2 regions of the Corynebacterium nuruki S6-4 genome follow, and region 1 is predicted to be linked to the other one. Evidence: riboswitches for the same ligand, from Rfam matches in the RefSeq annotation. Region 1 holds a riboswitch; the other holds the start of a gene.
What was found. Region 1 has a riboswitch for thiamine pyrophosphate ahead of FSW06_RS08555 (3-oxoacyl-ACP reductase). Riboswitches for the same ligand answer to the same signal wherever they lie in the genome.

Region 1 (15,773 bases):
TGGAGGAGGGGCGTGCCGAGAAGCTCGCCGCCGGGATGCAGGCCGGCATGACCGGTGTGAACCAGTCCGCACCGGAGACCGAGGGCATGCCCTTCGGTGGTGTGAAGCGCTCCGGCTACGGCCGCGAGCTCGGCCCGCTCGGCATGGACGAGTTCGTCAACAAGCGGCTGTACTCGGTCAAGAAGTAGCGGCCCCCCGCCGTCTGTCGGGCGGGGGAACCTGTCTGCCCCGGCGACAGCCGACCGTCAGCAGACTCCGGGATCCTTCCGGATCTGTGCGAGGTCGACGGCGTCCGCCATGGCCCGGTAGCCGGCAGGGTTCGGGTGCAGGTGGTCCGGGCTGGCGTAGTCCGCCCGCATCACCGACGGATCGTCCGGCGACCGCAGCGCCGCATCGAAGTCGACGTAGCCGTCGGCGATGTCCTGGCTGCGGATCCAGTCGTTGATCTCGGTGCGCATCCGGTCACTCTGCGGGGCGAGCAGCGTGCCGTCCACCAGGGCGTCCGAGGCCGGGGTGATGGTGCCGAGCCAGATCTTCTTCCCGCTGTCCCGCGCCTGGCTGACGAGGTTCCGGTAGCCGTCGATCATCGCCTGCGTGGTGACCGTCGGGTTTAGCCCGAGGTCGTTGATCCCGATGAGGACGATGACCCCGTAGGCGCCGGGGAGGTCCAGCGCGTCCCGGTGGAACCGGTCGACCCCTGCCGCGCCGAGGAACAGTGGCTCGGCGTTGACGAGCAGCTGGTTGCTGCCGATGCCGGCATTGGCGACCGCAACCGGGGAACCGGCCTCGTCCAGACGGCGCTGCAGCGCGTCCGGGTAGCGGTGGTCGGAGTCATTGACTGAGGCGTCCGCGGGGATCGGGACGCGACCCGACCCCACGAATCCGTCGGTGATCGAATCACCGAAGGCGACCAGTGTGCCCGCATCGTCCGGGGCCCCGACCTCGAGTCCCGTGGTGTAGAGCCACGCCCCGGACGCGTCACTGAATGCCCCGCCCGAGGCATCTCCGGTCCTGTCCCCCGACCCGGGCGGCGCCATGTACGACGTCGCATTGGCGTTCCAGTGCTGGGTCGGTGGCCCCGCGACCCCCGACACGTAGGTGCTGACCAGCAGCGGGTCGAAGGACCCGAAGCTGAGGTCCACGGGATCGCTGACGATCTCCTCCCCCGGGCCCAGGGTCACGTCACCGGACCCCGAGAACTCCACCGGGACCGGCGTCCCGTCGGCATCCGGTCCGTCCGCCTGCCTCGCCACCGTGACATGTCCGAAGGTCACGGGTGTGGCACCGTACCGGTTCGACAGTCGGACCTTCAGGGTCGACCCGCCCATGTGCGGTGTGATCACCGACCGGAAGCTCTGGTCGGAGACGACGGTGGGGGTCACACCGAAGTTGGCGTCCACCGGTGTCACCGAGTCGGTCGGGCTTGTCGCCCACGAGGTGATGAAGTGGTTGTCCGGGCAGGAGGTCCCGGCGACTGCCGCCGGCATCCCGGTGCCGACCACCGACACCCCCAACCCCGTACTCAGGATGACGGACAGGACTGTCCCGAACGATCTCGGTCGGATTTTCATAATGGATCACCTACAAGTTGTGAGGGAGTGATACCTTTTCGCAGGAATGTACATTGTCAGTGTGATGTACGCAACAGTGAGCCGGGTTCCACCTGGTGACAGCACCCCTGACGACGCCGGTGCGCCGCACGGAAAAGTGCTCCTGTCGACCATGATCACGATTCGCTCGATCCTGGGCGAGACGGGGAAACCGACGAACTGGCGGTATTCTCCACCGTCCGGAGACTCCGCCCCGGCAGCGTCCGGCCGAACACCACCAGCGCCGACAGCACCAGCAGGAGGCCCGCCCAGTAGGGGGCCGCATGTCCCACACCGCTGTACAACACCCCGACGATCAACGGTGCCACGACACCGACACCGGTCTGCACCCCCTCGACCACACCGGCGAGCCACCCCTGCTCCGATTCGCCGACCTGTGACGACAGCACCCCGGTCAGCGTCGCCGTGACCATTCCCTCACCACCGCCGATGCACAGGGTGCCAACCACGATGAGCCACGGCTCATGGGCCAGACCCGCCACCACGGCGACCGCGGCGAACCCTGCCGCCTGGGCGGTTCCGCCGGCAAGGATGACCCGGCGTTCCCCCAGCCGCGGCAGCAGGAGCGCCAGCAGCCCGCCCTGCACCACGATGTCTAGCACACCGACCCCCGAGGTCAACAGACCGACCCGCACCGCGTCCCAGTGGACCGCATCCATGGCCACGACGCTGTAGTTGTTGATGAAGAAGCCGAAGGGGACGGCCACGAGAACCAGCCCGACGAGCGGTCCCCGCAGCCCCGGACGGGCGAACGCCGTACGGAATGACGCCACCGGGTTCACCCGGGCAAGCCGGAGAGCGGTGGTGCGGCGTCCGGCCGGGAGACTCTCCGGGAGGAGAATCAGGGCGGTGGCGCCGACGGTCGCCGCCACCGCGGCCGTGACCACCACGGGCAGCACCGTGGAATGCACCGCGAGCAGTCCGCCGAGCGCGGGACCGACCATGAAACCGGCGCCGCAGACGGCACCGAGCATCCCGTAGCGCCGGGAGCGCTGCGGCGCCGGGGTGATGTCGGCGAGGTAGGCGTAGACCGCCGGCATGTCTCCGGCGGTGACCCCCTGGATGACGCGGCCGAGCACCAGCGCCCACAGTCCCCCACCGAAACCGAAGATGAGGAACCCGACGGCCGCCCCGAAGGCGCCGAGGATGATGACAGGGCGGCGTCCGTACCGGTCGGACAGGCCGCCGAGGACCGGACTGGCGAGGAAGGCACAGAGGGCGTTGACCGCTTCGAGCAGGCCGACCCAGACCGCCAGGTCCGCTCCGTCGGGGAGGTGGTCCCGGACGATGAACGGGAGGATCGGGATGACCACGGTCATGCCGACCATGTTGAGGGCGGCGACGGTGACCAGCAGTGGCCACGACCACCGGGTGTCGGAGGTTTCTGACATGCCCGGAAACTGTACCCGATACACCTTTGTAGTCAATTCACCTTCTTACCCGGTCCACTCTCTCTGGCTGCCCAGTACCCTGGACGCCATGGCAACATCCACCTCCCCCGGCCGCCGGGAACGGAAGAAGGCGGCCACCCGGAAAGCCATCGGGGACGCCGCCCTCAAACTCTTCCTCGACCGGGGCTTCGACGCGGTCAGTGTCCGGGAGATCGCGGACGCCGCCGACGTCTCCCCCACCACCGTCTTCGCCCACTTCCCGTGCAAGGAGGCGATCGCCCTCGACGAGGACGAGACCCGGCGCGACGAACTCGTCGCCGTCGTCACCGACCGGGCGGCAGACCAGTCCATCCTCGACGCACTGCACGCCTACCTCCGGGACAACCGTCGGGAGGAACGCATGGACGCCGACTTCCTGGCCCTTTTGAACTCGTCCCTCGCCCTCAACGACTACGCACAGCGGATGTGGCTGCGCCACGGCGACGCACTCGCCACCGCAATCGCCGACGAACTCGGCACCGGAGCGCCGGACGATACCGTGCTCGCCTTCTGCCGGTTCGTCCTGCAGACCCAGATCCTCGCCGCCGAGGTCAGCGAGACACCCGGCGACATGTCCCCCGCCCTGGTCGACGCCGCATTCGACCTGCTCCGGCCCGGTTGGAAGGAGTACCTGGCGCATCTCAGCTGAGCCTGCCCGACCGAGCCCGGCCCACCCGCAGACCTGTCACCCCACCGCCACCCCCTCGGACCTCAATCGCCGACGGCGCGACGTTGCGGGACCTATCATTCGTTGGAGTATGAACCTTGTGACCGCTACCACACGATGAGGACATGATGACCGGAAGCACCCCCAGCCCCATGCACGGCCTGATGATGGACCGTCCGCTGCTCATCAGCGAGATCGCCCGCTACGCCGACCGGCTGCACGGCGACCAGGAGATCGTCTCCTTCACCGTCGACAACCCCCGCCACCGGTACACCTACCGGGAGGCCTTCGCCCGGGCCCGGCAGCTCGCCAACGCCCTCGAACGCCGCGGCCTGTCCATGGGCGACCGCATCGGCACCCTGGCCTGGAACGACTACCGCCACTTCGAGCTGTACTACGGCGTCTCCGGGGCCGGGATGGTGTGCCACACCATCAACCCCCGCCTGTTCGAGGACCAGCTCGTCTTCATCATCAACCACTCCGACGACAAGATCCTGTTCATCGACCCGATGTTCGTCGGCACCGTCGCCGCGATCCTGCCGCGGCTCGACAACACCCCCGACATCGTCGTCCTCACCGACGACGAGCACCTGGCGGGCGCCCTCGCCGGCTCCGACCTGAACGCCGTCAGCTACGAGGCCTTCATCGCCGACGAGTCCGACGTGTACGAGTGGCCGCAGTTCGACGAGCACACGGCGTCCTCCCTGTGCTACACCTCCGGCACCACCGGCAACCCGAAGGGCGTGCTGTACAGCCACCGCTCCACCGTGCTGCACAGCTACGGGGTGGCACTGCCCGACGTGTTCAACCTGGCCGCCACCGACGTCGCCATGCCCGTCGTCCCGATGTTCCACGTCAACGCGTGGGGCGTCCCCTACGCCACCGCGATGGTCGGCACGAAGATCGTCTTCCCCGGGCCGAAGATGGGCGACCCCGAGGAGCTGCAGAAACTCATCGAGGAGGAGGGGGTCACCACCTCCGCCGCCGTGCCGACGGTCTGGCAGGGCCTGATCGCCTACCTCGAGAAGAGCGGCAAGCGCATCGACAGCGTCCGCACCCTCATCGGTGGCGGCTCCGCCGTCCCGTTCTCCCTGATGGAAGCCTACGAGCAGCGCTACAACGTGGACCTCGTCCACGCCTGGGGCATGAGCGAGACCAGCCCGCTGGGCACCATGTACCACCCGACCACCGCCCTGCAGAAGGAGTCCGAGGAGGTGCAGACCGCGGCGCGGGCCAGCCAGGGTGCCCCGCCGTTCGGTGTGGAACTGCGCATCGTCGACGAGGACGGCACCGTGCTCGCCAACGATGACGAGGAGGTCGGCGCCCTGCAGATCCGCGGACCGTGGATCGCCTCCGGCTACTTCGGTGGCGGCGGCGAGGACTCGTTCACCGACGACGGCTGGTTCGACACCGGCGACGTCGCCGCCATCTCCCCGCTGGGCTACATGCGCATCGAGGACCGGGCCAAGGACCTCGTGAAATCCGGCGGCGAATGGATCAGCTCCATCGACCTGGAGAACACGGCCGTCGCCCACCCGGCCGTGCGGCAGGCCGCCGTCATCGCCATGCCCGACGAGAAGTGGCAGGAGCGTCCGCTGCTCATCGTCGTGCCGGAGGAGGGCGCGACCATCGACACCGCGGACCTGCTCGGCTTCTTCACCGGCAAGGTGGCCAAGTGGTGGATCCCGGACGCCGTCGCCGTCGTCGACACGATCCCGCTGACCGCCACCGGCAAGATCAGCAAGCTGACGCTGCGCAAGCAGCTCAAGGACGGTCAGCTCACGCTGCAGCGCTAGTCACGTCCGTATCCTGCTACGCTCGCATCCTGACACGGGGTGCCGCCCGATCCGGGCGGCTGAGATCACACCCGTTGAACCTGAACCAGTTCGTACTGGCGGAGGGACTGTCAGGGTCCGGGCATGTCCGGGCGTACCCGTGCACACCGGTGCACGTCAGCACATGCCGGCCCGAGGGTCCTTACCGCTTGTGACCGAAAGGCATGAGCATGAACCTCACCGATCAGACCGTCCTCGTCACCGGGGGCGCCCGCGGCCTCGGCCGGGCACTCACCGACGCCTTCCTCCGTGAAGGCGCGACCGTGATCGTCAACTACTTCTCCAGCGGGGACGCCGCGGCGTCCCTCATGGCGGACCACCCCGGACGCGTCCTCGCCGTGCGGGCCGACGTCCGGGACCGGGAGCAGGTGGACGCCCTGTTCACTGCGGTCGCGGACGCCGGTCTCGGCCCGGTCACCACGGTCGTCAACAACGCCCTGGTCGACTTCTCGTTCAACGGGGACGCCCGCCCGAAAGCCGCCGACATCACCTGGTCCGACTTCCACCGTCAGTTCGAGGGCTCGGTCGCCGGCGCGGTGAACGTCATCCAGGCCGCCCTGCCCGGCTTCCGGGCGGCCGGCGGTGGACGGGTGGTGAACATCGGCACGAACCTGTTCCAGAACCCGGTCGTCCCCTACCACGACTACACCGCCGCCAAGGCCGCACTCCTGTCTCTGACCAGGACCTTCGCCGATGATCTCGGGCCGGAGAACATCACCGTCAACATGATCTCCGGTGGTCTGCTGCGCACCACGGACGCCTCCGCCGCCACGCCGGACGCCGTCTTCGACACCATCGCCGCCGGGACGCCCCTGCGCGAGGTCACCACCCCGGAACAGTTCGCGGACACGGCCCTGTTCTTCGCCTCCCCGTGGGCCCGGGCGGTCACCGGGCAGAATCTCGTCGTCGACGGTGGGCTGGTGAAGAACTGATGCACCTCAACCTCTTCGCCTACGGCTGCGGCCACCACTCCGCCGCCTGGCGCGCCCCGGATTCCGCGTTCGACCGGATCGGGGATGTGACCTGGTGGGAGGACCTGGCGCGGACCGCGGAACGAGGGCACCTCGACGCCTTCTTCCTCGCCGACGGCCAGTCCCTGAGCCCGGTCCCCGGACCGTCGTGGTTCCTCGAACCGCTCACCACGCTGACCGCCCTGGCGCGGGCGACCGGCCGGATCGGCCTGGTCAGCACCATCTCCTCGACCTTCTGGGACCCGTTCCACGCCGCCCGGCTCAGTGCGGGCCTCGACCACATCTCCGCCGGCCGCGCCGGCATCAACGTGGTGACCTCCATGACGGACGCCGAGGCCCGCAACCACGGGATGGACCGTCTCCCCGACCATGCGGAGCGCTATGCCCGCGCGGCGGAGTTCATCGGTGCCGTGACCGCACTGTGGGAGTCCTGGCCGACCGGGGCGTCGCCGGAGCAGGCGGTACCGGTGGACCACCACGGCCGGTTCTTCGACGTCGACGGGCCGTTGAACATCCCCGCTACACCACAGGGTCACCCGGTGCTGTTCCAGGCCGGGGCGTCCGAACCGGGCCGTGACCTGGCCGCCCGGTACGCCGAGGGGGTCTACGCCGTGGCGTGGGACCTGGAATCCGCCCGCGACTACCGTCTGGATCTGCGCCGACGCGCCGCCGAGTACGGCCGTGACCCGGATGACCTGGTGATCATGCCGGGACTGGTGACCTTCGTCGGGGAGACGGAGGAGCAGGCGAGGGCACAGCAGCGGGAGCTCAACGAGCTGCTGCCGGTGCAGGATTCCCTGGATCAGCTGTCCTTCTTCGTCGGGCAGGACACCTCCGGGTGGGACCTCGATGCACCGGTCCCGGAGCTGCCGCCGCTGGCGGAATTCACCGGCCCGGCCGGACGCTACGGCACGGTCCTGCGGATCCTCGCCTCCTCCCCCGGCGGCCGGCCCACCGTCCGTGACCTGCTGGGTTACCTGGCCGCCGGGGGTGGTCACGCCACCTTCGTCGGTACCCCTGAGCAGATCGCGGACGAGATGGAACGGTGGATCGTCGACGGTGCTGCCGACGGGTTCAACCTCATGCCGCCGACCCTGCCCGGCAGTCTCGACTCCTTCGTCGACCTGGTCATCCCGGTGCTGCAGGACCGTGGCCTGTTCCGCCGGGAGTACACCACCGGCACGCTGCGGGGGCATCTCACGGCCTAGCCCGCACCGGGGATGTCGGCATCGCGCGACGCCAGGATGGTCGGGGGACCTCGCCACCGACCTCACGTCGCGCGATGCGGACATGCCCCGGGCGTCCACCACGGCCGTGCCGGGCTCCGCCGGCGGACGCAGCACCGAAACCCCGCCGAAACACCGGCACCGTAGCCTCTGACCTGTCACGCGGTGCACGACCGCTGCCGGGCCCGTTGACGGGCACTTCCGGCACAAGAGAGCATTCCTGCACACCGCCGACCGACCGTCGCCCGACGGCCGGTTCCCCGGTCTGACCAGGAGGTCCCCCATGAGCACCCTGTACACCGACGCCGTCATCATCCCCGTCGACCCCGCCCTGCCCCGCTGGTTCACCGGCTGGCTCGCCGTCGACGACGCCGGCCGCATCAGCGGTCTCGGTGAGGGGACACCCCCGACCGGGAGCACGGCGTCCGGAAGTGAACCCGAGGTCGTCGACCTCCACGGCGCGTTCCTCACCCCCGGCTTCGTCTCCGCGCACAGTCACATCTACACCGGCGGGATGCGCGGCATCGCCCACTCCGAACCGCTGTACACCTGGGTCACACAGAACTCCGCCATGCTCGCCGAGGCCGACCCGGAGATCATGTACTGGCTCTCCCGCGCCGGCGGCCTCGACCACCTCGCCGCCGGCATCACCAGCGTCTACAACTTCACCCAGTCCCGGGTGGTGTGCCGGTTCGACTACGCCTCCTCCACCCTGAAGGCGGTGAAGGTCCACGAGCCGGACTTCGTCACCCGCCAGATCGACGGGGTGGCGGACGCCGGCATCCGCTCGGTCACCTCCGTCCGCGTCGACGACGAACAGCTCCCCGAGCAGGACGCCGTCGCCGGATTCGACGCCGCCATGTCCCACCTGGCCACGATCGACGCCAAGTCGCCGGCACTCAATCTCGGCGGCTCGGTCTACGGGGCGGTGCAGTGGGCGTCCGGCCGGCGCACCGCCGAGCTGGAGAAGGAGCTGATGGAGAAGTGGCGCATCACCAACCAGGCACACTTCGTGGAGACCGCGGAGCAGATCGACATCCAGCAGGCGAAGTTCGACTGGTACGACGGTGCCGGGGTCCTGGGCCGGGATTTCGCCTTCGGCCACTTCGTCCACCCGACGGAGAAGATGGTGGACCGGGTGGTCGAGTCCGGCACGTCGGTGGTGTGGCAGGCGATGTCCAACGGGCGTCTCGGCTCCGGCATCGCCGACATCACCGGACTGCTCGCCCGGGATGTCACCGTGGGGATGGGGGTGGACGACCAGTCCTGCACCGACGGCTCCGACCCCTTCGAGAACATGCGGCACGGCCTGTTCACCCAGCGTGCCGTGCATTCGGACGCCGCCGTCCTCGCCGTCGACGACGTCCTGCGGCTGCACACCCTGGGTTCGGCGTCCTCGGTCGGGGTGGCGGACAGGGTGGGCTCACTGACGGTCGGCAAGTACGCCGACCTGCTCGTCGTCGACCCCCGGGACCCTGCGACCGGCCCGGTGTGGGATCCGGTGGCGACCTATGTGCTCGCCTGCCGGCAGCGTCACCTGAAGAAGGTCATCGTCGGCGGGCAGGTGGTGTGGGGTGCCGGGGCCGTCACGGCCGCCGACGGCGTCCCCGCCGAGGAGGTCAACCGCCTAGCCGACGAGGGGATGGTCCGTTCCGCCGCGGCGTCCGGGTTCACCCCGGCGCTGTGACCGCGGGCCACCGCCTACCCTGTAACCCATGAGAATCACCGTCATCGGGGCCGGCGTCATCGGCCTCTCCTGCGCCCACGACCTGGCCGAGGACGGCCACGAGGTCACCGTCGTCGCCGACCACGGCCCCGGGGACACCGTCTCCGCGCTCTCGGCCGCCCTCTGGTTCCCGTTCGCCGCCGAGAAATCCCCGACGGTCGACCGGATCCTCGAGCGGTCGTTGGCCCGGTTCGCCGAGCTCGCCGGCCAGGCGTCCGACGCGGAGGGTGCCGGCGCCGACCAGGTCACCGACGACATCCCGCCGGTCGAGATGCGCACCGGCACCGTCTTCGAGCGGGCCACCCCGCCCGACCGTTCCTGGGTGGATCCGGTCGTCGCCGTGCTCGGGCAGGACGCCGTCCGCCCGGTCGACGGCGGTATGGAGACCACACTGCCGATGATCATGATGCCGACGTACCTTGCCTGGCTGATGGACTCCTGCCGCATCGCCGGGGTGCGGTTCCGGTGGGAGAAGGTGGAGTCGCTCGCCGCTCTGGCGGGCACCGCCGATGCGGTGGTCGTCGCCGGTGGGCTGCGCGGCGGTGAACTGCTCGGCGGCGATGACGAGGTCACGCCGATCCGTGGGCAGGTCGTCGTGCTCGCCAACGGGTACGAGGCCGACGACGAAGACGGCGCGGATGGCGAGGACGGCGCCGACCCGGGCGTCGCGCCGCTGACCCGGTGGGCGACCGACAACGACCACCCCGACGGCGAGACCTATGTCCTGCCGCGGGTCGATTCCGTCGTCGTCGGCGGCACCGCGGACGTCGGGTCGTGGGACGAGGAGCCGTCGGCCGAGACCGCGGAGGCGATCCTGGCCCGGGCGGCGGTGCTGGTGCCGGAGACCGCGACACTGCCGATCCTCGGCCACGGGGTGGGGCTGCGTCCGGGGCGCACCACGCTGCGGGTGGAGCAGGTCGACCCGACCGACCTGCCGTCGGTCGGGGTCCCGGTCATCGCCGCCTACGGGCACGGCGGATCGGGTGTCACCCTGAGCTGGGGTACCGCCGAGCGCGTCGTGGAGCTCGTCGACGGGCTCTGAGCCGCGGAACGGGCGAGCCGCTCCCCTCCGCGCGTCCGCGCGTCCACGCGTCCGCTCCTCGCCAAGTTAGTCCGGGGAGAGGTCACTCCGGAGGCCGGATCGTGACCTCTCCCCGGACTAACTTCCGGGCGTCCGGGTTATCCACAGGCGCACCCCGCAGCCGGCCGACAGTTGTCCACAGAATCCGCACCCCTCTACCGTTGCGCGCCGTTTTCCGCTTCACTGGACAGTGCACACCACGGGGGACTACGGAGGAGGGGCCGTGGAACACGACGGAACGGGATACGACAGCACACCCGAAGCACCGGATGAGGGAGGGGACGACCGGCAGGACCAGCGTCGCCGGGCATTCAGGCAGAAGAAGCGCCGACGGCGCGCGTGGCTGTCGCAGGCGGAACGCGACGGCCGTATCCCCGCCGGTCGCGGGCTCGAACACTCCCGGCGCGTCTATCCGCGTCCGGCCCCGGTCAGACGCACCACGCTCACCGGACAGGGGCTCACGCGGACCCGGATCAGCCGGTTGTTCCGGCCGCTCACCAAAGGGGTGGTCGTCGCCGTCGAGCAGGAGGACATGCCGGAGGAGTTCCGCGTGACCCCGGAGGACTGCGACGGCTTCCATGCCGACATCGTCACCCGGGCGCGGGCCCACTGGCTGCTGAACATGCTGACGGTGATCGGGTACTGGGCCGCGCTCGCCTACCACGGTGTGCCCTACTGGTGCGACGGAGCTCCCGTCGTCCTGCTGACATCCGGGTCCCCACGCGGTGAGGCCAGATCCTGGCTGGCCAGGCTGACTCCGACGGTGCCGGTGTTCCGTCGGTTCCGGTCGGGGACGCCGACGGTGTGCCCGGATCCGGAATTCCCCCGAATGAAGGTGGTCACGGCCCCCGTCGCTGCGGCCCAGTGCCTGAAGTCACTGCTGCGCGGCACGTTCGGGTGGACGGTGCCCGGAAATGTCCCCGGTCTCACTGTCCGGGAGGTCCGTGCCGTCCAACTGTTGGACGCCGTCTACCAATGCACCTACCTCACCGCGGCGGCCGTCCGTGAGGGTGCCCGACGACTCGTCGACCGGGAGGTGCTGGACCGGCTGCTGGCGCTGGCGGACACCGGCGCCCAGTCCCCGCGGGAGACTCTCCTCCGGCTCTACGTGCGGGACGCCCTGCCGCCGGGTTTCCACTGGACATCCCAGGTCACTGTCCGCCTCGACCCGGACGGGCGGCCGTGGAAACACCTCATCGCCGACCTGGCCTGCGAGGAGTTGAAGATCGCGCTGTTCTACGACGGTTCGTACCACCGTGCCGAGGAGCGGCGCAGTATCGACTTCTCCCAGGTGCAGCAGCTCCGGGCCCTCGGGTGGGAGGCGGTGCGGGTCGATGCGGCGCTGATGCGCGATGTGGCGGAGATGATGGAGCAGGTCACTGCGTCGATCGCTCGTGCGCGCGACGGCGGGTCCGGAAGTTAGTCCGGGGAGAGGTCACTCCGGAGGCCGGATCGTGACCTCTCCCCGGACTAACTTTGGGGCGCGGTCGGGCGCGGTCGGGCGGGCCGGGCTTTTCGCTCAGCTGCCGCGGTAGGTGGAGTAACCGAACGGGTTGAGCAGCAGCGGGATGTGCAGGTGCCGCGGGGCGTCCGGGTGGTCCGCCGGATCGTCGACGGTGAAGGTCACGTCGACCCACGGGTACAGGGTCTCCCGCCCCTGCGCCGCCAGGTGGTCGCCGGTGAGGAAGCGTAGCCGGTACGTCCCGGGCTCCGGGTCGGTGACGAAGCGGTAGCGCCCGTCGGCGTCCGTGGTGGCGGATTCGAGCACCTCGGTCCCGGCGGTCACCTCCGCTCCGGTCTTGTGCACCGTCAGTGCGACCAGTTCGACCTGGAGGCCTTCCGCGGGGCGTCCGGTGGTGGTGTCGAGGCAGTGGGTGGACAGGCTCATGGTTCTACTCTTCTCTGTTCTTCTCTCCGGTTACCCGGTGATCCAGCCGCGCAGGCGCAGCTGGTTGATGGCGTCCAGGTTGGCGACGGTGACGGGCCATTCGTCGGCCGGCGCGTTGTCCAGCCGGGCGAGCAGGTCGTCACGGATCTCCCGGGCGGAGCGCCCGGCCGCGCGGACCAGGTAGTTCCAGCCGAACTGTTCCCGGTAGCGGGGCTGCAGGTCCCGCAGGGCGTCGAGCTCGGCGTCCCCGGTCGCGCCGAGCGCCGCCGCCTGCTCGCTGGCCGACCGGGTGCCGGCGGCGACCGTCCCGCCGATCGGGGGGTGGGCGTTGACCGCGTCGCACACGGTCCGCCGACTCTCCCGGTCCTGCGCGGTGAGCAGGGCGGACGCCGTGGCGCACAGCTGGTCGACACTGTCGTACGGGCGGGACGCCGCCACCGATTCCGCCAGTGCGGGGCTGCCGAACAGGTCCGCGAGGTCCGTGGTCAACCGGTCGACGGGGGCGGCGTTGAAGTCCGCGAGAGTGAAGGCCATGGTCCCCATTATGCGGCCCTGTCGACGGTGTCGCCTGCGACGGCGACGGCACTGACCGCCCGGTCGTCGCCGAGGATCATCAGCGCGAACAGGAGCTCCGCGGTGGTGGTGCACTGCTCGGCGCGTTGCTCGAGCACGGGTGAGGAGGCCGGGTCGAGAACGACGAGATCGGCGTCCTTGCCCACCTCGAGGCTGCCGACCGAGTCCGCCACGCCCAGTGCCTCCGCACCGCCGAGGGTGGACAGCCGCAGCAGTTCGGCGACGGACAACGGGGAGCCGAGCAGCCGGGAGACCTTGTAGGCCTCCCCCGCGGTGGTCAGCGGTGACAGCGAGGTGCCGGCGCCGACATCGGAGCCGAGGCCGATGCGCAGGTCGTCACCACCGGCGAAGGCGGTGTCGTGCAGCGGGAACAGTCCGGAGCCGAGGAAACTGTTGGACGTCGGGCAGTGTGCGAGGGAGGCGTGCGCCTCGGCGAGGCGTCCGGTCTCCCGGTCGGAGAGGTGGACGGCGTGGCCGAAGACCGCACGACGGCGGACGAGTCCGGCGGCATCGTAGACGTCGGTGTAGTCGGCGGCGTCCGGGAAGAGTTCGGCGACCCACCGGCACTCGCCGAGGTTCTCCGCGAGGTGCGTCTGGATGACGACGTCGGGGTGGGCGGCGGCGAGTTCGCCGAGGGCACGCAGCTGGGCGTCCGAGGAGGTCGGGGCGAACCGCGGGGAGACCGCGTATTCGAGGCGCCCCACCCCGTGCCAGCGTTCCAGCAGGTCGAGACTGTCGGCGACGGCACTGTCGGGGGTGTCGAGCAGCTCGTCGGGGGCGTTGCGGTCCATGCAGGTCTTGCCGGTGATGATCCGGAGGTTGCGGTCGTGGGCGGCGCGGAACAGGGCGTCCGCACTGCCCTTGTGCACGGTGGAGAACACGCAGGCGGTCGTCACACCGTGGGCGATGAGCTGGTCGGTGAACAGGCGGGCGCGGGTCTGCGCCCATGCCTCGTCGGCGAACCGTGCCTCGGCGGGGAAGGTGTAGCGGTCGAGCCAGTCGAGCAGTTCCTCACCGGGTGAGGCGATCATGCCGAGCTGCGGGTAATGGACGTGGCAGTCGACGAAGCCGGGGACGATGAGACGGTCGCCGTGGTCGGCGACAGTGGCGTCCGGGTAGGCCTTGCGCAGGTCGGACGCCTTCCCCACCGCCTCCACGGTGCCGTCGGAGCGGTCGACGACGACACCCCCGCCGGGCAGGTCGAGGAGGTCGTCCACCCCGGTGAGCGGGGTGACGACATGGCCGGTGTGCAGGGTGTACATCACAGCTCCAGTATGGGGGCTCGGCGGGGTCGGGGGTGGACATTCCGGATCATCTGCTGCCCTCCGCCGCCCGGATCTCCGCGGCCCGCACCTGCGCGTCACGTGCCTCCGCCACGGCGATGCGGGCCTCCGCCGCCTTGCGCTCGGCCCACGCCGCAGCACGTTCGGAGTTGTTGAGGACCACCTCATAGGATTCCGAGTCCCCGGTCGGACCCAGTTTCTCCGACGGCTCCTTCCCCGCCGGTGCCGGGGCGAGGTGCCCGCCGTCCTGCCGGTTGAGCAGCAGGTTCAGCACGATGACGACGACGGCACCGGCGGAGATGCCGGAATCCAGGATCATGCCGAGTTCATCGGGCAGCTTCCCGTACAGTCCGGGCTGCACGCTGGGCAGCATCGCCACGGCAACGGACACGCCGACGATGAGGGCACGGGTCTCATTCCACGCGACCGTGGACAGCGTCCTGATTCCGGACGCCGTGACCATGCCGAACAGTGCCACTCCCGCACCACCGAGGACGGGGGCCGGGATGCCGGTGACGACCGCACCCATCTTCGGCAGCAGGCCGAGCAGCACCAGGATCACACCGGCGGCGGTGACGACGTAGCGTGAGGCGATGCGGGACAGGGACACCAGCCCGACGTTCTGGGCGAAAGCCGTGTAGGGGAACGTGTTGAAGATGCCGCCGAGGACGGTGGACAGGCCGTCGGCACGCAGGCCGTCCGACAGGGTCTTCCCGTCGACGGGTTTCTTCACGACATCGCCGATCGCGATGATGTCGCCGGTGGTCTCGGTCATGATGACCAGACCGACGAGCACCATCGTCAGGATCGAGGCGATCTCGAACGTGGGGGCGCCGAACTGGAACGGGGTGGGCACCCCGACCCACTCCGCCGGGCCGACCTGCGACCAGTCGGTCGCGCCGAGGAACTGGCCGACGACGGTGCCGACAATGATGCCGCCGAGCACGGCGAGTGACCGGAACGCCGGCGGGGCGAAGCGGTGGATGAGGATCACCACGACCAGGGCGATGATGGCGAGGATGAAGTTCTGCGTGGTGCCCTGGTCGGACTCGGCCGCGGAACTGTTGAACACCCAGCCGGAGGCGACGGACAGCAGTGACAGGCCGACGACCGTGATGATGGTTCCGGTGACCAGGGGCGGGAAGTAGCGGACGATCTTCGCGAACAGTGGGGCGACGAGGATCATCACCACACCGGTGACGATCACCGAGCCGTAGATCGCCGTCACGCCGTGTTCCGAGCCGATGGAGATCATCGGGGCGACGGCGACGAAACTCACCCCCTGCATGAGCGGCAGTTTCGCGCCGAACCGCCACAGGCCGACGGACTGGACCACCGAGGCGATGCCGGCGACGAACAGGTCGGCGACGACGAGGTGGTGCAGGTCCCCGGCATTGAACTGGCCGGCCTGGATCAGGGCGCCGCCGACGATCAGGGGGACGGCGACCGCCCCCGCGTACATCGCCAGCACGTGCTGGAGACC
Region 2 (15,773 bases), 1.2 Mb from region 1:
ACCGTCCTCATCCTCATCATGGCGGTCCTGACGGTCTGCTTCATCATCAGCGCGGTCTCCGGGGTCTCCCGGGGCATCCGTTACCTGTCGAACCTCAACATCACCCTCACCCTCGGTCTCGTCCTCTTCGTCTTCATCACCGGGCCGACACTGTTCCTGCTCAACCTCATCCCCTCCGGCATCGCCTCCTACGCCGACAACCTCATCGACATGATGGGCCGGTCGCTGTCGTGGGGCCAGGACACACTCGATTTCCAGGCGCAGTGGACCGCCTTCTACTGGGCATGGTGGATCGCCTGGACGCCCTTCGTCGGCATGTTCATCGCCCGGATCTCCCGCGGCCGCACCCTCCGCGAGTTCGCGGTCGTCACCACCCTGGTGCCGACGTTCATCCTCATCCTCGCCTTCACCGTCTTCGGCGGCACCGCGATCGCCTTCCACCGTGACGGCAAGGCCGGCTTCGACGGGTCCGGCACCTCCGAACAGACCCTGTTCAGCATGTTCGACCACCTGCCGCTCAGTGGCGTCATCCCGTTCATCGTGATCTTCGTGCTGGCGGTGTTCTTCATCACCTCGGCGGACTCCGCCTCCGTGGTGATGGGCACCCTGTCGTCGAAGGGCGACCCCGCCCCGCGGAAAATCATCGTCGTCTTCTGGGGTCTGTGCATGATGGGGATCGCCGTGGTCATGCTGCTGGCCGGCGGCGAGGACGCCCTGTCCGGGCTCCAGAACCTCACCATCCTCATCGCGATCCCGTTCTCCGTGGTGCTCATCGGCCTGGTGGTCGCCTTCCTCCGGGACCTCGCCACCGACCCGGCGGCGATCCGCCGCGCCTACGCGGAGAACGCCATCCACAATGCGGTGGTCAAGGGGCTCGAGGAGCACGGCGACGAGTTCGAGATCACCGTCGGCCGCGCCGAGGAGGGCCACGGTGCCGGCGCCGACTTCGACTCGACCGCCAGTGAGGTCACCGACTGGTACCGGCGGACCGACGAGGACGGCAACGAGGTCGACTACGACTACACCTCCGGCGAGTGGGGCGACGGCTGGTCCCCCGACGACGCCCGCCGCGACGACATCGGGGACGAGGACGCCGACGGCGACCCCGCCACCCCCGGTCTCAACCGCGAGTGAGCTGAAGTTCCAGCAGTCCCCCGACGAGGTCGAGCAGCGGAGTCGGCACACCGTGCTCCGCGCCGACCCGACGGACCGCACCGAGCTGGGAGTCCAGTTCCCCGGCGATTCCGGCGGCGATGTCCCGCTGCATCGAACTGGTGGCGTCCGCCGGCTGCGCGTCGACGAAGGCCACCGTGCGGTCGACCGCGTCGGAGGCCAGGGCGACACCCGAGCCCCGCGCCGCGGCGTCCGCCTCGGTGATCATGCCCACCAGGCTCGACCGCAGTGTGGTGCGCAGTACCCCGACGGGGCGGTCGGCGACGGCGCCGAGTGCGCCGAAGCAGGTGACGAACATCGCCTTCTCCCAGATGTCGCACCACAGGTCGTCGCGGACGATCCCCTCGATGCCCGCGTCGGTGAGGGCCTCGGCGAACCGGCCGAGCGCGGCGTCCTCCGTGCTGCCGCTCCCCTCCCACCGGCCGACGGTGTAGGTGGCCAGCGGCGGGTGGAACCGCACCGTCGCCGGGCCGGTGTGGATGAAGTAGCCGCGCACCACGCCGGGCCAGGTGCGCCCGGTGCCGACCGCGTCGGCGACGAGCCGGTGCGCCTCCACCGAGTTCTGGGTGGTCGCGATGACGGGATCGCCGGGGATGCCGGAGACCATCGCCGCAATCTGCGCCCGGCGGTCCGCCAGGGTCTCGCCGGTGGCCTTGACCGCGAGCAGCACCACGTCCAGCGGGTCACCGTCGGCGGTGACCAGGTCCGCCGGTGCTGCCGCAGCGGTCACCGGCTGGTGCCGGGTCTCCCCGTCGACCTGCACCGTCAGGCCGGTGTCGCGGATCCGGTCGAGTGCGGCGCCGCGCGCCAGGACGGTGACCTCATGGCCGGCGGCCGCCAGCCGGGAGCCGAAGAATGTGCCGACAGCGCCGGCCCCGATGATTCCGATTCGCATGCTGAGCATCCTATGCCCCGGCCGGTTCGCTACGATGAACTGCCATGAGCCCCACAACCGCTGACCGCGAGATCCTCACCTATGAACTGTTCGGCGACGCCATCAAAGAGCTGGCGCAGACCGTCGTGGACGACTACGAACCGGACCTCATCCTCTCCATCGCCCGTGGTGGCCTGCTCATCGGTGGTGCTCTCGGGTACGCCATGGGGGTGAAGAACGTGTCGGTGATCAACGTGGAGTTCTACACCGGCATCGGTCAGACCCTCGAGCAGCCGGTGATGCTGCCGCCGACGCCCGAGGCGGTCGACCTGTCGGGGATGAAGGTGCTCATCGCCGACGATGTCGCCGATTCCGGGAAGACCCTCGAGCTGGTCCAGCAGTACTGTGCCGAGACCGTCACCGAGTCCCGCACCGCCGTGATCTACCACAAGCCGCGGTCGATCATCACGCCCGACTACGTGTGGAAGAAGACCGACCGGTGGATCGACTTCCCGTGGTCGTCCTTCCCGGTCATCACCCCGACGGGCCTCCCCACCGGCGGGGACGCCAGCTAACCGGTCAGCTCGGCGGCCAGGGCCACCAGCCGTTCCTCCCCGTCGGCCGGGCCCACCAGCTGCACGGACAGCGGCAGACCGTCGGTGCCGGTACCGGCGGGGACGGCCGCGGCCGGGAAACCGGTGACGTTCCACATCGCCGTGTACGCCACCGGACCGGCGGCGGCGAGCAGGGTGCGCAGGGCACCCCGGCCTACGGTGGCGTCCGCCGGGCCCGGCCGGTCCGGCACGGTCGGGGTGAGCAGGACGTCGACGTCGTCCCAGACCCTGTCGAGGTCACGGGCGATGCGGACGCCGCGTTTCTCGGCCCGGCGCCGGACCGGGGTCCGAACCCAGCTGCCGAGCCGGACAAGGTTCCGGGTCCGGCGCTCCAGTCGGTCGGGGTGCTCCACCTCCGCGGCCTCGCTGCGGATACCGGCGAAGAACTGGGGGATGAACGCCGCCGTGGGGTCCGGGTAGTGCGGGTCGTAGTCGATGACCGTGTGGCCGGCCGCCCGCAGCCGGTCCGCGGCCCGACGGACGGCACCGGCGTGCTCCGGGTGGAGCCTCCCGGTCTTCGCCGGCGGGGTCAGGCACACCCCGATCCGTTGCCGTGGTGCGGTCGCCGCACCGGCCGCGGCCGCGACGAGGGAGCCGACCGGCCCGGCGCGGTGCTCGTCGGTGTCGACGTTGCCGTCGATGAGGTCGTGGACCAGGGCGGCGTCCCGCACCGACCGGGTGAGCGGACCGGTGGTCCCCAGCGCGTGCCACAGGTGCGGGTGCGGCGCCGGGGAGACCCGTCCGCGCTGCGGTTTCAGGCCGAACAGTCCGCAGTTCGCCGCGGGGATGCGGATCGATCCGCCGCCGTCCCCGCCGAGTGCGAGGGGGACGAGACCGGCGGCGACCGCGGCCGCCGAGCCGCCGCTGGAGCCGCCGGGGGTGCGGGTGCGGTTATACGGGTTGCGGGTCACCCCGTCGCCGGTGGTCTCGGTGTACGGCCACGCGCCGAATTCGGGCATCCGGGTGGTGCCGATGATGACCGCGCCGGCGTCCCGGAGCAGCCGGACGACGCGGGCGTCCGCGGTGGCGGGGGTGCTGTTCGCCCGGGTGCCGTAGGTGGTCACCACCCCGGCGACGTCGATCTCGGACTTCACCGCGACGGGGACGCCGTGGAGCGGGCCGCGGTCCGCCGGGGCGACCTCGTCGAGCTCCGCGGCCCGGTCCAGGGCCTCCTCGGCGAGGACGGTGGCGAAGGCGTTGAGGTCGCGGTCGTGGCGGGCGATGCGGGCCAGGGCGGCCCGGATCCCCGCGGTGGCGCCGTAGGACAGGCCGGCGACGGCCGCCCGCCAGTCGTGGGCGTCGAGGGTGTGCCAGGTGACCGTCACCGGAGCGCTCCGGCCAGTGCCTCGCCGACCCGCTTGCCGGAGTGGATGCAGCCGCCGAGGAAGGTGCCCTCCAGGGCGTTCCTGCCGTGCATCCCGCCGCCGCCGAAGCCTGCGACCTCCCCGGCGGCGTACAAGCCGGGCAGGACCGAGCCGTCGGAGCGGAGGCACCGGCCGGACAGGTCGGTCTCGATGCCGCCGAGGGTCTTGCGGGTCAGCACCCGCAGCCGCACGGCGATCAACGGACCGTGCTTGGGGTCGAGGAGCTTGTGGGGTGCCGCGGTCCGGATCAGCTTGTCGCCGAGGAAGTTGCGGGCGGTCCCGATGTAGTTGACCTGGGCATCCTTGCTGAACTTGTTGTCGAGCTGACTGTCGCGGTCCTCGACGGTCCGGCGGACCGCGGCGGCGTCCAGCAGATCGTTGCCGGCCAGTTCGTTCATCCCGGCGACGAGCTGGTCCAGGTCGCCGGCGATGACCCAGTCCTCACCGTGGTCCATGAAGTTCTGGACGGCGACGTGCATGCCGGGGCCGACCTTGCCGGCGAGCTTCTTCAGTTCCTTGTCGGTGAGGTCGGGGTTCTGCTCCGAGCCGGAGAACATGAACTCCTTGGCGGCGATGGTGCGGTCGAGCAGGAACCAGCTGTAGCCGTGGCCGGTGCGCCCGATGTGGGCGAGGGATGCGAGGTTGTCGGCGCCGGGGAAGAGATTGGTGGGCAGGCGGGTCCCGGTCGCGTCGAGCCACAGGGAGCTGGGGCCGGGGATGATGCGGATGCCGTGGTTCGGCCAGATCGGGTCCCAGTTCATCATCCCCTCGGTGTAGTGCCACATCCGGTCGGTGTTGACCGTGTTGGCGCCGGCGGCCTCGGAGATGCCGATCATCCTGCCGTCGACATGGGCGGGGACGCCGGTGACCAGGTCGTCGGGGCAGTCGCCCCACCGCTCGGTGGGCCAGGACCGGCGGACGAGGTCGAGGTTGCCGCCGATGCCGCCGGAGGTGACGGCCACCGCGGCGGCCCGGAACTCGAAGGTGTCGACGACCTCGCGCGGGGAGGCGGTACCGCGGCCGAGTTCGTCGCAGGGGGCCAGGACGCTGCCCCGGACGCCGACGACGGCACCGTCCTCCTCGATGAGTTCGTCGACACGGTGCCGGAAGGCGAAGTGCACACGGCCCTCCTGTTCGGCGGCGAGCAGCGGTTCCCGGAAGACCCGGACGACCTCCGGGCCGGTGCCCCAGGTGAGGTGGAACCGGGGGACGGAGTTGCCGTGGCCGGAGGCGTCCCCGCTGCCGCGCTCGGCCCAGCCGATGGTGGGCAGCACGTTGAGGCCCAGGCCCTTGAGGTAGTCGCGTTTCTCCGTGGCGGCGAAGTGGACGTAGGCCCGGCCCCATTCGCGGGGCCACCGGTCGTCGGGGCCCTCGTCGTAGTCGGCGGAGTTCTCCCAGTCGCGCCAGGCCAGCTCCTCCGAGTCGTGGACACCCATGATCTTCTGTTCGGGGCTGTCGACGTAGAACAGGCCGCCGAGCGACCAGAACGCCTGGCCGCCGAGGTTGGCCCGGTTCTCCTGGTCGAGGATGCGGACGCTGAGCCCCGCCCGTTGTGCCTCGTAGGCGGCGACCATGCCGGCGAGTCCGCATCCGACGATGAGCACATCTGTGGTGTCTGTCATGTTCTCTCCCATAGGCAACTAGCGTACGGCGCCCGTCAGATTTCCGCGGCGTCCCGCAAGTTCCCACACAATGAGATTTGACGTCCACCTTATGGTCGGAGTAACTTCCCGCACATCGGTCGGCGCATCCCATTAAGTGGGAAACTTCGACCTGCTGACATATTCACGGACCCCCGAGACACTTCAAGAAGAGACATGACCGCCACACTCACAGAACCTGAGGCCCCGAAGGCCAGCGGGAACTCCAAGGGCCGCGTGATCATCGCGTCCACCATCGGAACGACCATCGAGTTCTACGACTTCTACGCCTATGCCACGGCCGCCGTCGTCGTCTTCCCCGACCTGTTCTTCCCCAAGAACGCGAACTCCACCGTCGGACTCCTCGCCTCGCTGGCCACCTTCGGGCTCGCCTTCGTCGCACGCCCCGTCGGCTCCGTCCTGTTCGGCCACTTCGGTGACCGCATCGGCCGCAAGGCCACCCTCATCGGCGCCCTGCTCACCATGGGCATCGCGACCTTCATCATCGGCTGCCTGCCCACCTACGACCAGATCGGCCTGTGGGCGCCCGCCCTGCTGGCCCTGCTCCGCTTCTGCCAGGGCATCGGCCTCGGCGGCGAATGGTCCGGCGCCGCGCTGCTCGCCACCGAGAACGCCGAGGAGGGCAAACGCGCCCGGGCGGCCATGTGGCCGCAGCTCGGCGCCCCCTTCGGCTTCCTGCTCGCCAACGGCCTGTTCCTCGTGCTCGTGACGATCATGGGCCACACCGACGGCGACATCAAGGGCGACTTCCTCTCCTGGGGCTGGCGCGTGCCGTTCCTCTGCTCCTCGGTCATGGTGGCCATCGGCCTGTGGGTCCGGTTCAAGCTCGACGAGACCCCCGTCTTCCAGGAGACCCTCGACAAGGGCGAGGACGTCAAGGTCCCGACCGCCGAGGTGTTCCGCACCGCCTGGAAGGACGTCATCCTCGGCACCTTCGTCATGGTCTCCACCTACACGCTCTTCTACATCGTGACCACCTGGTTCCTCTCCTTCGGTATCGGCGACAAGGACGAGGGCAAGGGCCTGGGCATCGAGTACGAGCACTTCCTGGTCATCCAGCTCATCGCCGCCTGCTTCTTCGTCATCGGCATCCCGATCGCCGGCTACCTGGCGGACACCGTCGGCCGCAAGAAGTACCTCACCGTCATCTCGGTCATCATCCTGGTCTACTGCTGCGCCTTCCAGCTCTTCCTCGACCCGGACACCGCCGGGGAGGTCTCCGCCTGCATCTACCTCTCCCTCGGCATGCTCCTCATGGGCCTGATCTTCGGCCCGATGTCCGCGGTCCTGCCGGAGATGTTCGCGACCAACGTCCGCTACACCGGATCCGGCATCGCCTACAACTTCGCCTCCATCCTCGGCGCCGCGATCGCCCCGTTCATCGCGGTCGCCCTGGCCACCTCCTACGGCCCGTGGGCCGTCGGTGTGTACCTGGGCGTGGTCACCCTGATCTCGCTGGTCGCCATCCGGCTGATGCGCGAAACCAGGGACATCGACCTCTACAGCGTCTGACCCTGCCACCTGCGCACCGTCGTTTCCCGGCCCCGGAGTCCCTGACTCCGGGGTCGTTGACATATCCTGGACTGCGTTTACGCGCCGGGTCCGCCCGATCCGGGTCCGGCGCCCCGCACGCCGAGTGAAAAAGCGAGGTTGCATCGCCGTATGTTCGATGTCGACAGTCTCCTGACCACCTTCGGACTGGTGGGCGTCCTCGCCGTCATCTTCATGGAGACCGGCATCCTCATCGGGTTCATCTTCCCCGGTGACACGCTGCTGTTCACCGCCGGCATCATGTCCGCCTCCGCGGACCGGGAGATCGCCCCGCTGTGGATGCTCATGGTGCTCATCCCGGTCGCCGCCGCGCTCGGCGACCAGCTCGGCTACCTCATCGGACGCCGCTACGGACCCCCCGCCCTCCAGTCCCGGGTACTCAACTGGATCGGTCCCGAAGCCGTGGCGAAGACCGAGGCCTTCTTCGACCGCTACGGGCCGGTGACCGTGATGTTCGCCCGGTTCATCGCCGTGGTCCGCACTGTCACCCCGCTCGTCGCCGGCATCGCGAAGATGAAGCACAGCGTGTTCACCCTCTGGTCGGTTCTCGGCTGCATCATCTGGGGCGCCGGCATCACCCTCCTCGGCTACCTGCTCGGCGGCATCCCGCTCATCCAGAAGTACCTGGACGTCTTCATCCTGCTCGGAGTGGCCAGTGTGCTCATCCCGGTGATCATCAAGATCGTGCGGCTGCGGCTGGCCGCCCGGAAGCACCGCGGCACCGTCGACGAGGGTGACGACGGCCCTGCCTGAGCCTGCCTGAGCTCTCAGCGCCGCAGGACGAACTGGACGCAGTCCAGGTCGCCGGTCCCCACCAGCGCCTCGTGCAGGGCCAGCTGGTAGGTCCACAACCGGCGGTACACCGGGTCATAGCCCGCCGCGGCCGCCGACCGTTCCCGTGCGGTGAAGGCGGACCGCCACAGCGACAGGGTCCGCTCCAGGTGTGAACCGAGGTGCACCTCCCGGGTCAGCGTGAGACCCGCCTTCTCCGCCGCCGCCCGCACATGGCCGACCGTCGGATAGTGCAGCGCGGGCCACACGTAGGCCCGGACGACATCGAAGGCCGGATCCACCGACGGGCGGTCCTTCGTCGGCTCCGCCGAGGTCACCGACTGGATGACCGCCGTGCCCCGCGGGGCGAGCATCCGCTCCGCCGCCCGCAGGTAGTGCAGCGTGCCCTCGTCACCGAGCGTCTCCATCCGCTCCACGCTGAACACCGCCTCATAGGTCCCGGACCACTGCCGTGGGGAGGGCACCGGCCCCCGGATCGTCTGCACCCGGACCGCACCGCCGACGCCGGCGGCACGGGCACGCTCCCGGACCGCGTCCGCATGGTCGGCGTCCGAGGTGAGGACGTCGACGCGGGCACCCCGGCGGGCGGCGACGACCGGGAGTGCTCCCCCGCTCGACGTCAGCTCCAGGACCCGGTCACCGGGGCCGACCTCCGCGAGGTCGAGCATGTGGTCGATCCGGTTGAGCTGTGCACCGTCGAGGTCGGCCCGCTCGACCCGGGCCGGGGCGTCCAGCCACGTGGTGATCACCGGGGTGGGCCGGCCGTGCTGGGTGACGGTGACGGTCTCCGAGGTCCGGGTGCCCGACGCGAACAGTGCCGAACCGGTCGCCCGCGTGTCCCCGGTGTAGATGCCGACGAGACTGTCCGGCAGCTCCCCGGACCGCACCTGGCCGAAGTCCGGACGCCGCCGCCGCGCCAGCCGGGCGCCGAGCCCGGCCTCCAACGGCTGCGACAGCAGGACCCGGAGCACCTCCGGCAACGGTTCCGCCGACCACTCCCCCGCCATGTAGCCCTCGGCCATCCCCAGCCAGCCGGCGGCGACCGCCCGGTCGAGCACCACCCCGTCCGACACGACGAAGCGGGGGGAGGCACCCCTGGTCAGGGCCACACCGTTGCGCCGGGTCAGCTCCTCCAGCCGGGTGCGGAGTTTCTCCGCACGGCGCCCCAGCAGCGGGGCGTCCGGTCGTCCGACCAGCGCAGGCCACCGCTCCGGGTCAATGTAGCCCTCGGACACCGGGCCTCCTTCCTTCCGGCAGGTCCGTCAGCACCGGGGGGACGCGCCGCCCCCGGTCCCCCCGGGTTCCGGAGGAAACGGACATTCGTGAATCCGGTCACGTCTGGATGGGTCCCACGTTCTGAACACAGAACGAAGACGCACTACACTCTGATGGTGTATCCGCGCCCCGCGGACCGGAAGTTGAGTCGGCTGCCGACACTACACCGGGCCACCGTGGCGTTCCTGGAGAACACGCAGTACATCAACAGACGAGAGCCGCTCATCCGGTACGCCACACCCGGCGCCCCCGGAGATGTGTGCAGAACGAGGAGCACGATCCCATGACAGCCACCCCGACCCGTCCCGCCGGTGGACGCCACCACGTCGTCATCATCGGCGGAGGTTTCGGCGGACTGTTCGCCGCCAAGAACCTGGCGGACGCCGACGTCGACGTCACCATCATCGACCGGACCAACCACCACCTGTTCCAGCCGCTGCTGTACCAGGTGGCCACGGGCATCATGTCCTCCGGTGAGATCGCCCCGACGATCCGCCAGATTCTCCGGAAGCAGAAGAACACCCGCGTGGTGAAGGCCGAGGTCCGCGACATCAACGTCGCGGACAAGGTCGTCTCCGCCGACCTGGGTGGCCGCGAGGTCGCCCTGCAGTACGACTCGCTCATCGTCGCCGCCGGCGCCGGGCAGTCCTACTTCGGCAACGACCAGTTCGCCGAATTCGCCCCCGGCATGAAGAGCATCGATGACGCCCTGGAGATCCGCGCCCGGATCACCGGGGCTTTTGAACGCGCGGAGATCACCGACGACCCGGAGGAGAAGCGCCGCCTGCTGACCTTCGTCATCGTCGGCGCCGGCCCGACCGGTGTCGAGCTCGCCGGCCAGGTCGCCGAGATGGCGCACCGCACGCTGCGCAACGAGTTCCGCTCCACCGACACCGACAGCGCCCGCATCCTGCTGGTCGACGGCTCGCCGCAGGTGCTCCCGCCGTTCGGCAAGAAGCTGGGCACCAAGGCCGCCTCGCGGCTGAAGAAGCTCGGTGTCGAGGTCATCACCGACTCGCTGGTCACCAACGTCGACGCCGACGGCGTCACCTGGAAGAACATGAAGAGCGAGGAGGAGACCACGGTCCGCTCCTACTGCAAGATCTGGTCCGCCGGTGTCTCGGCCAGCCCGCTGGGCAAGATGATCGCCGACCAGATCGACGGGGTCGAGGCCGACCGCGCCGGCCGCGTCGCCGTCAACGACGACCTCTCCGTGGGCGACCACAAGGAGATCTTCATCGTCGGTGACATGATGAGCCTGAACCGCCTCCCGGGCCTCGCCCAGGTCGCGATGCAGGGCGGCCAGCACGCCGCCGCCGTCATCAGGTCCCAGGTCGAGGGCCGCAACGAGCGCCCCGCCTTCGAGTACTTCGACAAGGGCACCATGGCCATCGTCTCCCGGTTCTACGCCGTGGTGAAGATCAAGGACACCGAGATCACCGGCTTCCTCGGCTGGCTCATGTGGCTCGCCGTCCACCTCATGTTCCTCGTCGGTTTCCGCAACCGCTTCGTCGCCGGGTTCAGCTGGGGCCTCAACTCCCTGTCGCCGAACCGGTGGCACCTGGTGGCCACCCGCCAGCAGCTCCACGCCCGCAACGCGATCCAGAAGCTGCGCGGCTACGAGGACGAGGCCGGCGTCCGGTCCGTCGAGGTCCGCGACAACCTCAAGGTCGGTGAAGGCCGCGACGACAAGCCCGTCGCCGACTAGCTGACGCACCGCTGACGCGACCACCCCACCTCCCCTGACCACCCCTGTCCGGGCGAGGTGGGGTTCTGCATGTCCGGGGTGCCGTGGACTACGGTGGGGACCACAGACACGGGGTGCGCCGACAGACTCGGCGCTGAGAACACACCCGCTGAACCTGCTCTAGTTCGGACTAGCGAAGGGACCGTCGCATGACTGCCACGCGCCTCGACCACCTGAGGCGGACCACGCCTCTGGTGCAGTGCCTCACCAACACCGTGGTCACCCAGTTCACCGCCAACGCCCTGCTCGCCGCCGGCGCCTCGCCGGCGATGGTGGACACCCCCGAGGAGGCCGCGGAGTTCGCCCGCGTCGCCGACGGCGTCCTGGTCAACCTCGGCACCCCCACCGCCGCCGGGTACACCGCCATGCGGGAGGCCGTCCGGGGCGCCGGGGACGCCGGGCACCCCTGGGTTCTCGACCCGGTGGCCTGCGGCGGTCCCGCCGCGCGCTCCGCGTTCGCCGCCGACATCGTCCGGCACCGGCCCGCCGCGGTCCGGGGCAACCCCTCGGAGATCCGGGCGCTGGCCGGCGCCACCGGGGGCGCGGGCCGGGGCGTCGACGCGACCGACGAGGTCGGGTCCGCCCTGCCGGCGGCCCGGGACCTGGCCCGCGCCACCGGCGCGGTGGTCGCGGTCTCCGGCCCCCGCGACCTCATCGTCAGTGCCGGTGGTGCTGACGCCACCGGCGACCGCATCACCTGGCTCGCCTCCGGTGACCCGCTGATGCAACGGGTCGTCGGCACCGGCTGCGCCCTGGGGGCACTGACCGCCGCCTACCTGGGGGCGGAACAGACCGACCCGCACGCCGCCGTCGTCGCCGCCCACGCCCACGCCGGCGCCGCCGGACAGGTGGCACGGCGCACCGCGTCCGCCCCGGGCAGCTTCGCGGTCGCCTGGCTCGACGCCCTGTTCACCGTCACCGGTGACGACCTCGATGAACTGGCACAGACCGAGGAGACGGTCGACCGTGCGCTCTGACTCTGCGGACCCCGTCGACTGGTCGCTCTACCTCGTCACCGACCCGGTCCTCGGCGGCGGCCCCGACCGCGTCCCGGCCATCGTCGACGCCGCGGTCGCCGGCGGCGTGAGCATCGTCCAGCTCCGCGACAAGACCGCCGACGCGACGACCTTCACCGCCCGCGCCGCCCGGTTGCGCGACCTGCTCGCCGGCCGCGGCGTCCCGCTGTTCGTCAACGACCGGATACCGACCGCCCTCGAGCTCGGCCTGCACCTGCACATCGGGCAGGACGACATGCCCTACCGGCAGGCTCGCCGGCTGCTGCCGGAGACCTCGATGATCGGACTGTCCGTGGAGACCCCCGCCCACCTGCGGGCCGTCGCCCGCGACATCGCCGACGGCGTCCGACCACCCGACGTCCTCGGCATCGGACCGGTCCGGCAGACGGCGACGAAGCCGGACGCCGCCGCACCACTGGGTATCGGCGGCTTCGCGGAGCTCGCGGCCGGAGCCGCCCGGCTCGGCATCCCCGCCGTCGCCATCGGCGCGGTCCGGCAGGACAACGCCGCCGACCTCATGCACGCCGGTGCCGCCGGAATCTGCACCGTCTCCGCCGTCATGGCCGCCGGCGACCCCCGCCACGCAGCACATGAACTGCGCACCCTCGTCGACACCACCCGTGTCGACCCGATCCGTCAGGAGAACTGAGTGACCGTCCCCCGCATCCTGTCCATCGCCGGCACCGACCCGACCGGCGGCGCCGGCATCCAGGCCGACATCAAGGCCGTCTCGGAGGCCGGCGGTTTCGCCATGACCGTGGTGACCGCCCTCGTGGCGCAGAACACGCACGGGGTGCGCAGCATCCACACCCCCGACATCTCCTTCCTCACCGAGCAGCTGGACGCCGTGTTCGACGACGTCACCGTCGACGGGGTGAAGATCGGCATGCTCGGCACCGCCGAGATCACCCGGACCGTGACCGGATACCTGCGGGCCCACCCCGTCCCGGTGCTCGTCGTCGATCCGGTGATGGTCGCCACCAGCGGCGACCGGCTGCTCACCGCGGACGCGGAAGCCGCACTCGGCGACCTCTGCCGGCTCGCCGACGTCATCACCCCCAACCTCGCCGAACTCGCCGTCCTCGCCGGCACCCGGCAGGCCGGCACCCTCGCCGAGGCACTGGACCAGGGACGCGCCCTCGCCGCCGACCTCGGCACCACCGTCATCGTCAAGGGCGGTCACCTGACCGGTGCGGGGGCCGACAACTCCGTCGTGGAACCCGACGGCACCGTCCACACCGTGCCGGTCGCCCGGGTCGCCACCCACAACACCCACGGCACCGGCTGCTCCCTGTCCTCGGCGCTGACCACCCGGCTCGCCGCCGGCGACTCCACCGCCACGGCCCTGACCTGGGCGACCCGGTGGCTCGCCGAGGCCATCCGCTACGCCGACGACCTGCATGTCGGTACGGGGAACGGTCCGGTCGACCACACCCACCGGTCCCGCCGCCTCGCCGCCGCGGCGGACACCACCCCGTGGGCCCTGACCGCCGCCGTCCCGGACACGCTGGACGCCCCGGAGCAGCTCGCCCCCGGTGCCGCCGCACCGGCCCCCGGCATCGCCGCCGCCGGGCCGTGGACCGACGCACTGTGGCGGGCCTCCGCCCCGCTCCACGCCCGGATCGCGGAACTGCCGTTCATCACCGACCTCGGCGCCGGCACCCTCGACGCCGACGACTTCTCCTTCTACCTGGCCCAGGACGCCGTCTACCTCTCGCTCTACTCCCCCGCGCTGGCGTCCCTGGCGGCCTCCGCCCCGGACCAGGCGTCCGCCCTGTTCTGGGTGAAGGGGGCGGCTGAGTGTCTCGAGGAGGAGGCCGAGCTGCACCGCTCGTGGCTGGGGGACGCCGCCCCGGTCGACCCCTCGCACGTCACCGCGGCCTACACCTCGCACCTCATGCGGTGCGTGCAGACCCGCGACCACGTCGTTGGCGCGGCGGCGGTGCTGCCCTGCTACTGGCTGTACGCGGAGGTCGGCCGGGTGCTCGCCGACCGCTCCGGCGACGACAACCCCTATGCCACGTGGGTGGAGACCTACTCCGGTGAGGAGTTCACCGACGGCGTCCGGCAGGCGGTGGCACTGGTCGAACAGGCCTTCGCCGCGGCGACCCCGGCCCAGCGCGCCGAGGCCGCCCGGGCCTACCTGGACGCCTCCCGGTGGGAGGTCGAGTTCTTCGACCAGGCGGGGCGGCGCAGCTGACAGGGAGGTCCTGTTGTCCGGGAGTCACCGGTCGTGCGAGGGTCGACGGATGAGCTACGAACAGGTAGGAACAGCGGCCCCAGGGCACCCGGTGACAATCCGCGAGGCCACCCCGGACGACGACACCGTGAACCGGATCGACGATTCGTTCACCACCGACACGATCATCGAGATCCGCCCCACCGGGGACGGCTTCGTCCTGACGGAGCGGACCACATCGTCGCCGATCAGGAAAGAGTTCCCGGACGAGACATCCGTCGAGGCCGGGGACAAGGAGCCGTCCGCGCGGTTCGTCGCCGTCGACGAGCACGGTGCCGTGTGCGGTGTCATCGACCTCGTCTCCGAATCGTGGAACCGTCGTGTCTCGGTCACGGAACTGAAGGTTCGACCGGCACAGCGCCGACGCGGGATCGGTCGGCAACTGATGTAACGTGCTGTCAGCTACGGACACAAATGCGATGCACGGACCCTCTGGCTGGAGGTCACCAATATCAACACCCCGGCCATCCACGCCTATCTCCGTATGGGATTCACGTGGTGCGGGCTCGACATGTCGTTGTACCGCGGAACCGGATCGGAAGGCGAGGTCGCGCTGTTCATGAGCCGGAGCCTCGCCGAACTCTGAGCCGGCGCAGGACATGGTGACGGGCCGGATGTGAACCGGCCACCTAACCTCTGGACGCGACGACGGTCCGCAGCTCCGTGGTCGCCAGCAGCTTGCCGGTCGCCGCGTTGACATGGTCGATGCGCCAGAGCTGACTGGTGCGTCCGGTGTGGACCGCGTGGGCGGTCGACCGGACGACGTCGCCGGGCATCGACGGCCGCAGGAAATTGGTCGAGTTGGTCACCCCCATGACATTCGCCTCCCCACCGGCGGCGATGTAGCCGGCGAAGGAGCCGACGGACTCGCCGAGGCTGGCGTAGATACCGCCGTTGGTGATCCCCCACGGCTGGACGTGGTCGGCGGTGATCTCCAGCTCGACGACGACCTCGGGGGCGAAGGCCACGTACCGGACGCCGAGGGTGCGGTCCAGGCCCGGAACCCCGGTCCCGAAGATCCCGGCGAGTTCGGCGGACTCCTCCGCGGTGATCCCGCCTCGCGCCGCCCGGCCGAGAAGCACGGTCATCCGTTCGATGACGGCGGTTTTCTTCTCCTGCTCGGCCGTCTTCTGCCCGTCGGTCAATTCCGCCATGTTTCCCTCTGCCTCTCGTACACCGGTCCGGTTCCCCGGCGAGTCTAGCCACCCGCGGGGCGTCGCGGGGCGGACGCACGGTCACGGGCGCTACTATGGGGCACCATGACAGAATCCTCCGCACAGATCGGTGTCGTGGGTCTGGCCGTGATGGGCTCCAACATCGCCCGGAACTTCGCCAGCCACGGTCACACCGTCGCCGTGTACAACCGTACGACCGCAAAGACCGACGACTTCATGGCGGAGTTCGGCGCGACCGGCAGCTTCGTGCCCGCCGCCACCGTCGAGGACTTCGTGGCTTCCCTGGAGAAGC

Region 2: linked by a shared signal. The riboswitch ahead of thiM (hydroxyethylthiazole kinase) and the one ahead of FSW06_RS08555 (3-oxoacyl-ACP reductase) in region 1 are both predicted to bind thiamine pyrophosphate.

The regions. Positions count from the first base shown of each region.
Region 1 covers NZ_CP042429.1:1,895,781-1,911,553, forward strand. Annotated here, with positions in the region: gene FSW06_RS08530 (aldehyde dehydrogenase family protein) at 1-188, shown strand, start outside; gene FSW06_RS08535 (GDSL-type esterase/lipase family protein) at 246-1,487, opposite strand; gene FSW06_RS08540 (MFS transporter) at 1,727-3,001, opposite strand; gene FSW06_RS08545 (TetR/AcrR family transcriptional regulator) at 3,090-3,689, shown strand; gene FSW06_RS08550 (long-chain fatty acid--CoA ligase) at 3,836-5,503, shown strand; TPP riboswitch at 5,529-5,628, shown strand; gene FSW06_RS08555 (3-oxoacyl-ACP reductase) at 5,713-6,474, shown strand; gene FSW06_RS08560 (LLM class flavin-dependent oxidoreductase) at 6,474-7,721, shown strand; gene FSW06_RS08565 (amidohydrolase family protein) at 8,023-9,426, shown strand; gene FSW06_RS08570 (FAD-dependent oxidoreductase) at 9,455-10,507, shown strand; gene FSW06_RS08575 (DUF559 domain-containing protein) at 10,770-11,969, shown strand; gene uraH (hydroxyisourate hydrolase) at 12,066-12,434, opposite strand; gene FSW06_RS08585 (2-oxo-4-hydroxy-4-carboxy-5-ureidoimidazoline decarboxylase) at 12,465-12,968, opposite strand; gene guaD (guanine deaminase) at 12,977-14,269, opposite strand; gene FSW06_RS08595 (nucleobase:cation symporter-2 family protein) at 14,319-15,773, opposite strand, start outside.
Region 2 covers NZ_CP042429.1:705,642-721,414, forward strand. Annotated here, with positions in the region: gene FSW06_RS03200 (BCCT family transporter) at 1-1,134, shown strand, start outside; gene FSW06_RS03205 (2-dehydropantoate 2-reductase) at 1,121-2,068, opposite strand; gene FSW06_RS03210 (phosphoribosyltransferase) at 2,113-2,622, shown strand; gene FSW06_RS03215 (amidase family protein) at 2,619-3,986, opposite strand; gene FSW06_RS03220 (FAD-binding dehydrogenase) at 3,983-5,647, opposite strand; gene FSW06_RS03225 (MFS transporter) at 5,843-7,198, shown strand; gene FSW06_RS03230 (DedA family protein) at 7,349-7,990, shown strand; gene FSW06_RS03235 (class I SAM-dependent methyltransferase) at 8,005-9,264, opposite strand; gene FSW06_RS03240 (NAD(P)/FAD-dependent oxidoreductase) at 9,588-11,012, shown strand; TPP riboswitch at 11,112-11,211, shown strand; gene thiM (hydroxyethylthiazole kinase) at 11,201-12,028, shown strand; partial or broken gene FSW06_RS03255 (bifunctional hydroxymethylpyrimidine kinase/phosphomethylpyrimidine kinase) at 11,985-14,267, shown strand; gene FSW06_RS03260 (GNAT family N-acetyltransferase) at 14,359-14,697, shown strand; gene FSW06_RS03265 (PaaI family thioesterase) at 14,936-15,460, opposite strand; gene gndA (NADP-dependent phosphogluconate dehydrogenase) at 15,566-15,773, shown strand, end outside.